2 regions of the Streptomyces sp. NPDC002935 genome follow, and region 2 is predicted to be linked to the other one. Evidence: riboswitches for the same ligand, from Rfam matches in the RefSeq annotation. Region 2 holds a riboswitch; the other holds the start of a gene.
The links. A riboswitch is a leader RNA that binds a small molecule or an ion and turns the genes downstream of it on or off. The one in region 2 is predicted to bind thiamine pyrophosphate.
Positions count from the first base shown of each region.

Region 1: it holds a riboswitch for thiamine pyrophosphate, as region 2 does, so the genes downstream of both, ABZX90_RS28540 (cytosine permease) here and thiO (glycine oxidase ThiO) in region 2, are expected to answer to the same signal.

Region 1 is NZ_JBEXNW010000024.1:26,298-31,893, reverse strand. Features, by position in the region: gene ABZX90_RS28550 (phospholipase) at 105-1,472, opposite strand; gene ABZX90_RS28545 (alpha/beta hydrolase) at 1,686-2,519, opposite strand; TPP riboswitch at 2,739-2,833, shown strand; gene ABZX90_RS28540 (cytosine permease) at 2,825-4,225, shown strand; gene thiD (bifunctional hydroxymethylpyrimidine kinase/phosphomethylpyrimidine kinase) at 4,387-5,184, shown strand; gene gndA (NADP-dependent phosphogluconate dehydrogenase) at 5,487-5,596, shown strand, end outside.
Region 2 is NZ_JBEXNW010000043.1:11,407-17,002, reverse strand. Features, by position in the region: gene pknB (Stk1 family PASTA domain-containing Ser/Thr kinase) at 1-333, opposite strand, end outside; gene ABZX90_RS37950 (thiazole synthase) at 699-1,493, opposite strand; gene thiS (sulfur carrier protein ThiS) at 1,497-1,697, opposite strand; gene thiO (glycine oxidase ThiO) at 1,694-2,860, opposite strand; TPP riboswitch at 2,858-2,971, opposite strand; gene ABZX90_RS37935 (hypothetical protein) at 3,024-3,401, shown strand; gene ABZX90_RS37930 (FAD-dependent oxidoreductase) at 3,434-4,672, shown strand; gene ABZX90_RS37925 (Rv2175c family DNA-binding protein) at 4,737-5,108, shown strand; gene thiE (thiamine phosphate synthase) at 5,200-5,596, shown strand, end outside.

The DNA.
Region 1 (5,596 bases), on a different contig from region 2:
ACCGCACGTCTTGCGGAACCGCTGCCCAGGGGTGTGCCGAAGGCTCCGTTCCTGGTCGGTTGTTCGTCGGCTCCCTCGATCCCGAGACTCGCGGTCCCCCCTGGTTAGGGGTAGACGTACGTGTTCAGCGTGTTCACCGCGGCTGCGGGGTCTCCCAGGTCGTAGCGGTCCACGGCGAGGAAGTTGGGCTTCTTGCGGGCGGCCGGCTGGCAGAAGCGGCGGGCCCGGTCGGTGAGTTTGGTGTTGTCCGTGCCGGCGGTCCCGGAGAGGGTGACGTCGCGGAAGTGGTCCATCACGAAGAGGGGGCGGAAGCCCGCCTCGGTGCGGGTGAGCGGGACGTTCGTGCCCGCGTCGTACCAGCGGCTGTAGCAGGACCAGTCGGAGGAGCCGAGGCCCGAGCCCATGGACCAGTAGTTCTCGACGGTCCATTCGCGCTGGTACATGACGCCGAAGCTGTCCCGGGTGAGTCCGGCGGACTCGTCGGAGGAACGGCTGTGGTCGGTGAAGATCAGCAGGCGTCGGCCGGCGGCGGTCAGGTCGGCGAGCTTCGGCCAGCCGTTCTGACGCACGCCGGTCAGGTCGGGGCGGTAGAGCACGTCGGACAGCCCGTTCACGCGGGCGAGTTCGGAGCGCAGGACGCCCGGGTCGACGTAGTCCTCCAGGAACACGGTGACGAACTGGTCGGGGTGCTGCTTGAGGAAGTCGACCATGCGCTGGAGGTCGACCCAGAGCGCGACCGGCCTGCTGACAAGGGTGCAGCTGTTGTGACAGAGGATCGCGCCGTCGGGGGTCTGGTGCAGGTCGAGCATGAACCCGCGTACGCCGTCGGCGAGTTGCCGGTTGATGCCGCGGGTCTGGTTGGGCACCAGATTGACGAAGGGCGGGGCGAATCCGCCGTCGACGCCGTTGGCGTAGGCGTTGTGGGCGGTGAGGAACGTGACCTGGTCCAGGGTGCGTTGGTCCTGGGGTGGCATGGGCCGGGTCTCGGGCGCGGCCGGGGTGAGGTACCAGGAGGCGAGGCCGCCCGACGAGCCGATCGCCAGTTGGGCGGGGTAGTTGGAGCCGGAGGGCTTGGCTCCGACCGTAAGGTAGCGGTCCGTTCCGGGGGTCTTGAGCGTGAACTGGTCGGCGCCGCTCGGCGTCACCTCCCAGGCTGCGTCCGCGCTCGTACACGCCACGGTCCGGGCCTGGTCGCCCGACCGGCCCAGACAACTCCCGGCGGTGTCGGCGCTTTCGAGGACGGCCGAGGAGCCGTTCGGGCGCAGGGTCCACTGCTGGTGGTCCTCGTTGCCCTTGGGGTTGTGCTGGACGACCGCGCCTGCGCTGTCGGCGGCGTTCAGTCCCGTGGTCGCGCTCTGGAGGTAATAGGTGCCCGCGGCCGGGACTTCGGCGGCGCCGGCGGGCCCGGGGGCGGCGAGGACGGTGCTCAGTACGGCGGTGGCGGCGAGCAGGGAGCGGCGGCTCGGTCTCATGGCACGTGATCCCTTCCTGTGGGGAGCATGAGCATGCCATGTGACGACGAATGTCAGAGGTACAGATCGCGTCAACAGTCGGTCTTTCGGGGCGCCTTGGATCCCCGCGCGCAGCCCCGCCCCGAGCACCGGCGTGGCGTTCGGGGCGGGGGCAGGACCCGGGGCTCACGTCCAGCGCGGTTCGGGCGCGCCGCCGTTCACTCTCGGGCGACGTCAGGCGGTGCCGTAAGGAGTGCCGGGGTGGGCGATCCCCGTGGCGAACGCGGCGATGTCGGCGACCACGCGTTCGGGCTGTTCCCAGTGCACGACATGGCCGGTGTTCTCGTACACGAGGAAGTCGGCGCCGTGGACGGCGTCCAGGATGGTCTGCTGGTCCTCGCGAGGCAGGAACTCGTCCTGGTCGCCCCAGATGACGAGGGTGGGCACCAGGATGCCCCCGAGTGTCGCGCCGAGATCGGTGTCGAGGAGACCGCGCACGGTCTCCGTCCAGACGTACACGGGGAGTTTGAGGCTCTCCTCGACCATGGTCTCGATGAACCCTCGCGCGATCGGGCGGGCCGCCGTGCCGGCCATGAAGTCCTCGACGAACTCTCGCGGCACGGGATCGGCGAGGCCCTCCAGTGTCTTCCGCATCCGGGCGGCCGCCGGCTTGTCCGCGAGGGTGCCGGGGACGCCGAGCAGAACGAGACCCGCGATGCGGTCGGGATGGCTCCCGGCGACGATCCGCGCCGGTACGCCGCCGCTGGACGCCCCGACCAGGATGGCGCGGGGGATGTCGGCCGCGTCGAGAAAGGCCACGAGGTCGGCGGCGAAGTCGTCGGGAGTGTAGCCCTCCGGAGGCCGCTCGGCATCGCCGTGCCCGCGCTGCGTGGGCGCGTAACCGTGCAGAGACGCCGGAAGGCGCCTCAGGAGGGGCTCGAAGGACCACCAGGAGTCGGCCAGACCGTGTACGAAGACGACCGGTGTGCCACTGGGGTAACCGGCTTCGGCGTACGGGAGGGTGAGCCCATCCCGCAGCTGCGCTGACTTCAGGGAGATCACGGTCACGGCACCCTGCCTCCTTCCGCCCGGCCACCGGGTCCGGGAACCCGGGAGCGGAGAGCGAGCGGCGATCACTTCCGACAGTACCGAGGGGCGGCGCGCGCCGCGCTGCGGGGAAGCCCGGCCGGGCCGCCCGGATGAAACGGAATGCGCGGCCGGGCCCTGCTCCAGGTGGGTGAGGGCTGCCGTACACAGATGCCAGGGGATGGCGTTAGTGTGTCCGTCGTACCGGACACGGGGTGCCCCGTCCGAGGGCTGAGATCACACCCGTCGAACCTGAACCAGTTCGTACTGGCGGAGGGATGTCTTCCATGCCATTGGCGCATGTTTCCAGCGGGGTGCCCGCCGACAGCCGGCCCGCCGTCTTCGACGGACGGATGCCCGCCGCACCCGGCGACCTGCGGGTGGAGGGGCACGGCATCGAGCCGGTCCCCGAGAACAACCGGTACGGCGGGGCCGGGCGCCTGTTCACCGTGTGGTTCGCCCCGAACCTGACGATGACGGGCGTGTTCACCGGCACCATCGGTATCGCGCTCGGCCTGGACTTCGGCACCGCGCTCGCGGCGGTCGTCCTCGGTACTGTGCTCGGCGCGCTGCCCACCGCCTACCTCAGCACCTGGGGCGGACTCACCGGCACCGGCCAACTACCCCTCGCACGGCTCGCGTTCGGCCGGGCGGTGGTGCTGCCCGGGATGCTCCAGTGGCTGTCCTCGGTCGCCTGGGACGCACTGATCGGCCTGTTCGGCGGGGATGCGCTGGCACGGCTGTGCGGCTGGCCGTTCTGGCTCGGCGTGCTCGTCATGATGGCGGCGCAGGGGGCACTCGGTGTCCTCGGCTACGAAGCGATCCACCGCCTCCAGATCGTCATGACGTTCGTGCTCGCCGTCGCCTTCGCGGTGATCGCCTGGCGGATGCTGGACGGCGTCCACCCCGCCGCGACCGGGGCCGCGACCGGCGCCGACCGCGCGGGCGCGTTCGTGCTCACCAGCACCATCGCGCTCAGCCTGTCGCTGTCCTGGGCGCCGTACGCCAGTGACTTCAGCCGCTATCTGCCGCGTGCCACCTCCCGCCCGCGGATGTTCTGGTGCACCCTGCTCGGCCTCGTCGTGTCCTTCGTCGCCGTTCAGGTCCTCGGGCTGTGGGGCGCGTCCGTGCTGACCGACCAGACCGCGGCGGGCGTGGACGAGTTGCTGGGCGGCGGGACGGCGGGCGCGTTCGGGCTGCTGGCCGTGGCACTGGCGGCGGTGTGCAGCAACGCGATGAACGACTACAGCGGTTCGCTGGCCCTGCAGACCCTGGGCGTGCGGATACCGCGTCCACTGGCCGCCGCCCTGGCCGCCGGGCTCGGCTTCCCGCTGGTCCTGTGGATGCACGCCGCCGACACGACGGCCCGCTTCCAGAACGTGCTGTTGTTCGTGGGATATTGGATCCCCGGGTTCGTCGCGATCGTCGTCGTCGACTGGATCGCCCGCGGGCGGGAGCGCGGCGGCGCGCCCCTCGACCTCGCCGTCGAGACCGCCCGCCCGCGCTCCGGTCGGCCGTCGCTACTGGCCTTCGTCGCCGCGTTCGGTGCGGCCGTGCCGTTCATGGACACCGGCCTGTACGTCGGTCCGGTGGCCGACGCGCTGCACGGCGCCGACCTCTCCTACTACGTGGCGTTCCTCGTCGCCCTCGCCCTCTACGCCCCCTCGCGGCTGCGCCGCCGCTCCTAGCACCTGCCGGCCCGGTCGAGCACGTCGGAGACGCGGGTGCGGGACGCGGACCTGGCGCGCTGCGGGGCCGTCCGTCCCTTCGCGATTCCAGAGGCCTCGCGCCCGAACTCGTACCCGGACCCGGACCCGGACCCGGACCCGCACCTGAGAGGAACCTTCGTATGACCACGCCACCCCGCGTCCTGACGATCGCCGGATCCGACTCCGGCGGTGGCGCCGGAATCCAGGCCGACCTGAAGACGATGCTGGCGCTGGGCGCGCATGGGATGAGCGTGCTCACCGCGGTGACCGCGCAGAACTCCGTGGGTGTGCAGGGCGCTTGGGAACTGTCCGAGGAAGCGGTACGCGCCCAGTACCGCAGCGTGGTCGACGACATCGGCGTCCAGGCCGTGAAGACGGGGATGCTCTCGTCGCCCGGCCTGGTCACGACGGTCGCCGAGTTGCTGTCCGACGTGGCCGCCCCGGTCGTCGTGGACCCGGTGAGCGTCTCCAAGCACGGGGACCGGCTGCTGGCCGACGACGCGCTGGACGCCGTACGGACCCGGTTGCTGCCTCGGGCGACGGTGGCCACCCCGAATCTCGACGAGGTCGCCCAGCTCACCGGGGTGAGGGTGAAGGACGAGGAGGGCATGCGCCGGGCCGCCGACCGACTGCTCGCGTTCGGCCCCCGTTGGGTGCTGGTCAAGGGGGGCCATCTGCCGGGACAGGCCGTCGATCTCCTCACCGACGGAACGGCGGAGCACTGGCTGCGCGCGCCGCGCCACGACAACCGGCACACGCACGGCACCGGGTGCACGCTCGCCTCGGCCGTCGCGGTGGGCCTGGCCGAGGGCCTTTCGGTGCCGGAGGCCGTACGGCGGGCGAAGGAGTACGTGACCGCCGCGATCGAGGCCGGTTTCGCGCTCGGCGCCGGCATCGGGCCGGTGGACCACGGCTGGCGACTGCGCCGGAACGGCTGACCCTCTGGTCGTCGGCCGGGGTTCCGAAGTTCCGGCGTTCTGGGGTTCTGGGGTTCCGGCGTCCGGGAGCATCGACGCCGCCCGGCCCGAACTCCCGGAATGGCCACGCCTGCCCGGGGCCCGGGGTTCCGGAGCGCGCGCCTCCGCACGTCGCCCGGAGACTCTGCCCGCGATCCGGCGCACCACGTGCCTCGGAAGGTGAACACCTCGGCCCCTGTCGTGCGTACTGATCGGCACAGCGACGTTCGTCTGCTCGCCCGTCAGGTACGCGGGGAGGCAGATCCGGATCCAAGGAGCACACCATGAAGGCGACCGCGCAGATCGGCGTCACAGGGCTCGCGGTGATGGGCCGCAACCTGGCCCGCAACTTCGCCCGGAACGGCTACACCGTCGCCGTCCACAACCGCACCCC
Region 2 (5,596 bases):
GCCGCGCTCGCGCAGCACGTCACGCAGGGTGCATCCGGCGATGTACTCCATGGCCAGATAGACGTACGACCCGTCCGCCCCCTGGTCGAAGACCTGCACCACATTGGGGTGCGCCAGCCGTGCCACCGACTTGGCCTCGCGGATGAACCGCTCGACGAACGAACCGTCGGCGGCCAGCGTCGGGTGCATCACCTTGAGCGCGAGAACGCGGTCGAGGCGGGTGTCCAGGGCCCGGTAGACCGTGGCCATCCCGCCGACCGCGATCCGTGCGTCGACGCGATAGCGGCCGTCGAGCACGTGTCCGACAAGCGGGTCCTGAAGGGTCGTATCCACGCAGGTGAGTCTACGAGCCACCACTGTCACGCCGCCCCGTTCGGCCGATACCGGGGCCCGACTGCAGCCGACCTGTGACGCACGCCGCACGCACGAGGGCACGGTCATCGCACTGATGTCCGATCAGACCCCTGTCCGTCGCCGCAAGGCCACAACGCGACAACCTGCGCCGCCGTCGGCGCCGCCCCGCCCAGCCGCGGCAACCCTCACCGCTAAGCCCGTCCTACGGCATGAGGCGCACGTCATACGGGTCGCACCCGGAGACGCCCGGACACTCGCACCCGCGGCACCCGCCGACGGCGAGCACCGCCGGGGAGACCCGCCGGGCCCGTCCGGCCGGAAACCGACGGCCCGCGCCCAGGTGATCAGAACGCCGGGCGCTCCGGGTCCAGCACCGCCATGCCCTCCACGGGAGAGGACGCTGTGGCGAAGTGCCGCCGGGGGATGCGCCCCGCCCGCCGCGCCAGGCGCCCCGCCTCCACCGCGTGCCGCATGGCCTCCGCCATCAGCACCGGCTCCTGCGCCCGCGTCACCGCCGAGGCCAGCATCACGCCCGCGCACCCCAGCTCCATGGCGAGCGCGGCGTCCGAGGCCGTGCCCGCCCCCGCGTCCAGGATCACCGGCACGCGCGCGTTCTCGACGATCAGCTGGAAGTTGTGCGGGTTCCGGATTCCGAGCCCGGACCCGATGGGCGAGCCGAGCGGCATGATCGCCGCGCAGCCGACGTCCTCCAGCTTCCGCGCCAGCACCGGGTCGTCGTTCGTGTACGGCAGCACGGTGAAGCCGTCGTCGACCAGCGTCTCCGCCGCGTCGAGCAGCTCGATCGGATCGGGCAGCAGGGTGCGCTCGTCGGCGATGACCTCCAGCTTGACCAGGTCGGTGCCCAGCGCCTCGCGCGCGAGACGGGCGGTCAGCACGGCCTCACCGGCGGTGTAGCAGCCGGCCGTGTTCGGCAGGACGCGGATGCCGAGCCGGCCGAGCACCGACAGGACCGAGCCGTGCACGGACGCGTCCACGCGCCGCATCGCGACCGTCGTCAGCTCCGTTCCGGAGGCCGCCAGGGAGCGCTCCAGAACGTCGAGGCTGGGCGCGCCGCCCGTCCCCATGATCAGCCGGGACCCGTAGGACGTACCGCCGAGGACGAAGGGATCGTCGGCCATGGGTCAGCCTCCTTGGACGGCGGTGAGGACTTCGACGCGGTCGCCCTCGGCGAGGGACGTGGACGGCCACTGCGCGCGCGGGACGACTGTTTCGTTCAGGGCGGCGGCCACCCCGGCCGGTGCGGGGGTGAGGGTCGCGACGAGCGCGTCGAGAGCGGTTCCCGCGGCGATCCGCTGCCGCTCCCCGTTGACGACGATGTTCATGCGGGCTGCTCCGTGAGGGCGGTGGCGCCGAAGCGCAGAGGGGTGAACGGGCGGGCTTCGGCGGGGAGTTCGCCGGTGGTCAGGACGTGGGCCATCGCGTCGCCGGTGACGGGCGTCAGCAGCACGCCGTTGCGGAAGTGCCCGGTGGCCAGCAGCAGTCCGTCCAGCGCGGTCGGGCCGAGCAGCGGCGCGTTGTCCGGCGAGCCGGGGCGCAGCCCCGCGCGGGTCTCGGTGAGCGGCAGCTCGGTGATCCCGGGAACCAGCTCGTGGGCGTCGCGCAGCAACTCGTAGACGCCGCCCGCCGTCACGGTGGTGTCCCAGCCCAGCTCCTCGCTGGTCGCGCCCACCACCAGCTCGCCGTTCTCGCGCGGTACCAGGTAGACGTGGCTGCCGCGCACCATGGCCCGGACGGTGCGGTGCAGGAAGGGCGCGTACCGCTGCGGCACGGTCAGCCGCAGCACCTGCCCCTTCACCGGGCGCACGGGCGGCAGGACGTCGTCGGGGACGCCCGCCAGACGCCCGCTGAGGCTGCCCCCGGCGAGCACCACCCGGCCGGCGGTGAGCTCGGTGCCGTCCGTGGTCAGGACTCCCGCGGCCCGGTCGCCCACGACGGTCAGGCGCTGCGCCCAGGTCCGGTGCACGACCACTCCGGCCCGCTCGCACGCCGTGACCAGGGCCCGTGCGAGGCGCCGCGGGTCGATCTGGTGGTCGCCGTCGACCCGCAGACCACCGCGTACGCCGGGCGCGAGCATAGGCTCCAGACGGCGGCACTCACGGCCGCTCAGCCACTCCGACTCCAGCCCCGACCGGCTCTGCAGAGCGTGCAGTTCCCGCAGGTGGGCGCGGTCGTCGGCGTCCAGCGCGACGGCCAGCGTGCCGCACCGGCGGTAGCCGAGGTCCTGGCCGGTCGCCTCGGTGAGCTCGGCGACGAAGTCCGGATAGCGGCGCGCGGAGGCGAGGTTGAGGCCCAGCAGGGTCTCCTCGCCGAAGTGCAGTTCGGTGACGGCGGCGAGCATCCCGGCCGCGACCTGGGCGGCCCCGCCGCCCGGCTCGGGGTCCACGAGCGCGGTGGTGAACCCGCGTTGCGCGGCCCGCCAGGCTGTCACCAGACCGATGATGCCGCCCCCGATGACGAGGACGTCTGACGAACGTGCAGGCGACATAGGCGTCCAGCCCCTCCCTTCGCCGGCATGACCCGGATCAGGTTCGTACGGTCGGAGGCCGCCCCAGCCTCCCTCTCAGCCCGGTGCGTCCGGGCTCCCGCGAGTGCTTTACGTTGGCCACCCTAGCCCTCCCCCGCCCGTCTCAGTAAGGGAGCCTCCGCCCATGGCGCGATCGCTCGACGGCCTTGTCCTCGCCCCCGTCGCCGACCAGGCACCGGGCCAGGTGGGCACCCGCACGCGGTTCGCCTACCACGAGGAGGACGGCCTGGTCTGGGCCGACTACGCGGGCGGTGACATCGTCCGAGGACACCTGGTGGGCACCCGTGAGGGCGACCGCCTCGACTTCCGGTACGTGCAGCTCAAACACGACGGGACCACCGCGTCGGGCCACTGCGTGTCCCTCGTGGTGGAACTCCCCGACGGCCGCGTCCGACTGGAGGAGAATTGGGCGTGGGAGTCGCGGCAAGGCACGGGGACGAGCGTGGTGGAAGAGCCGCGCGTGACAGACCGTGTGGAACAGGTCACTGAGCACGCCCCCTGACTGACGAATTGTCAGGTGTCTAAGGTGATCAGGTGAGCGAGCAGACGCAGGCACAGTCTCAGTCGCAGGAGCCCACGGCACGGCGGGTCGTCGTGGTGGGCGCGGGCATGGCCGGAGTGCAGACCGCGGTCGCCCTGCGCGAGCAGGGCTTCAAGGGCACCGTCACGCTGATCGGCGCGGAACCGCATCAGCCGTACGACCGGCCGCCGCTGTCCAAGGCCGTCCTGCTGGGCAAGGCCGAGGGCTCCGCCTTCGACGTCGACTTCGAGGCCCTGGACATCGACCTGCGGCTGGGCCGCGAGGCACTCGGCGTACGCCCCGGGGACCACGAACTGGACACGGCCGCCGGGCCCGTCCCGTACGACGTCCTGGTCGTCGCCACCGGCGCGGAACCCATCCAGCTGCCCGGCGCGGAAGGCGTGCCGGGGGTGCACCTGCTGCGCACCCTGGACGACGCCGACCGGCTGCGTCCCGTCCTCGCCCGGCAACACGACATCGTGGTCGTCGGCGCGGGCTGGATCGGCGCCGAGTTCGCCACGGCGGCGCGCGAGGCGGGCTGCGCGGTGACGGTCGTCGAGGCCGCCGACCGGCCCCTCGCCGGCGCGCTGCCCGCCGAGGTGGCCGCGCCGATGGCCGCCTGGTACGCGGACAGCGGCGCCTCGCTGCGCACCAACGCGCGCGTGGAGCGCATCGAGCCCGGCGCGGTGATCCTGGACGACGGCTCGCGGGTGCCCGCGGACGCCGTCGTGGTCGGGATCGGGGCGCGGCCCGCGACCGGCTGGATCGCCGGCTCCGGCATCGAGCTCGGCGCCCACCGCGAGATCGTCGCCGACAACCACCTGCGCACCTCCCTGCCGGACGTCTACGCGGTCGGCGACTGCGCCTCCTTCCCGTCGGGACGCTACGAGGACCGCCTCCTCGTCCATCACTGGGACAACGCCCTCCAGGGCCCGCGCACGGTCGCCCTGAACATCGTCGGAGAGGCGCCCGCCGCCTACGACCCCGTGCCGTACTTCTGGTCCGAGCAGTTCGGCCGCTTCGTGCAGTACGTCGGCCACCACGCGCCCGCCGACACCCTGGTGTGGCGCGGGGACTCCTCCAGCGCCGCCTGGTCGGTGTGCTGGCTCCGCGAGACACGGCTGGTCGCCCTCCTGGCGGTGGGCCGCCCGAGGGATCTCGCCCAGGGCCGTCGGCTCATCGAGGCGGGCGCACGCATGGATCCGGAACTGCTCGCGGACCCGTCGAGGCCCCTGAAGGGCGCCACGGCCTGATCCGTCACCCCAGGTCGGACGCCCTTGGCTTCCGACTGTCGGTCCGGGATGGCAGGCTTGTCCCGTGACCGAGATTGACGCAAAGATCGATGCTCTCGTCCCCGCCTGGCTCACCCTCCCCGACATCGCCGAACAGTTCGGCGTCGAGGTGACGCGCGTCCGGCAGCTGGTCAAGGACGGCCAGCTGATCGCCGTACGCCGTGGTGAGAACCGCGCGCTGCACGTCCCCGCCGATTTCATCGACGCGGACGAACAGAAGGTCGTCAAGGGCCTGGCCGGCACTTTGACGCTCCTGAGGGACGACGGCTTCTCCGACGAAGAGGCCCTCGAGTGGCTCTTCACCCCCGACCCGAGCCTGCCCGGCACCCCCGCGCAGGCTTTGAGCGAGAATCGCGGCACGGAGGTGAAGCGCCGCGCCCAGGCGCTCGCCGTCTGACCTGAACGCGACCGTCCGGCACGGGGAGCGCGGCGGCGGGACCATCCCGGCCGCCGCGCTCCCCGCGCACCGACAACGGGGGGACCCACGCATGCCCGAGAACGCCGCCACCACCGCGCGCGGCCGGCTCGCCGACGCCCGCGTCTACCTGTGCACGGACGCCCGCAGGCGTCAGGGCGACCTCGCCGAGTTCCTCGACGCGGTCCTGGCGGGCGGCGTCGACATCGTGCAGCTGCGCGACAAGGGCATGGAGGCGGGGGAGGAACTGGAACACCTCCAGGTCTTCGCGGACGCCTGCGCCCGCCACGGAAAGCTCCTCGCGGTCAACGACCGGGCGGACGTGGCCCACGCCGTCCGCGCCGACGTCCTGCATCTGGGCCAGGGGGACCTCCCGGTTCCCGCGGCCCGCGCGATCCTCGGCGACGAGGTCCTCATCGGCCGCTCCACGCACGCCGGGTCCGAGGCCGCGGCCGCCGCGGTCCAGAAGG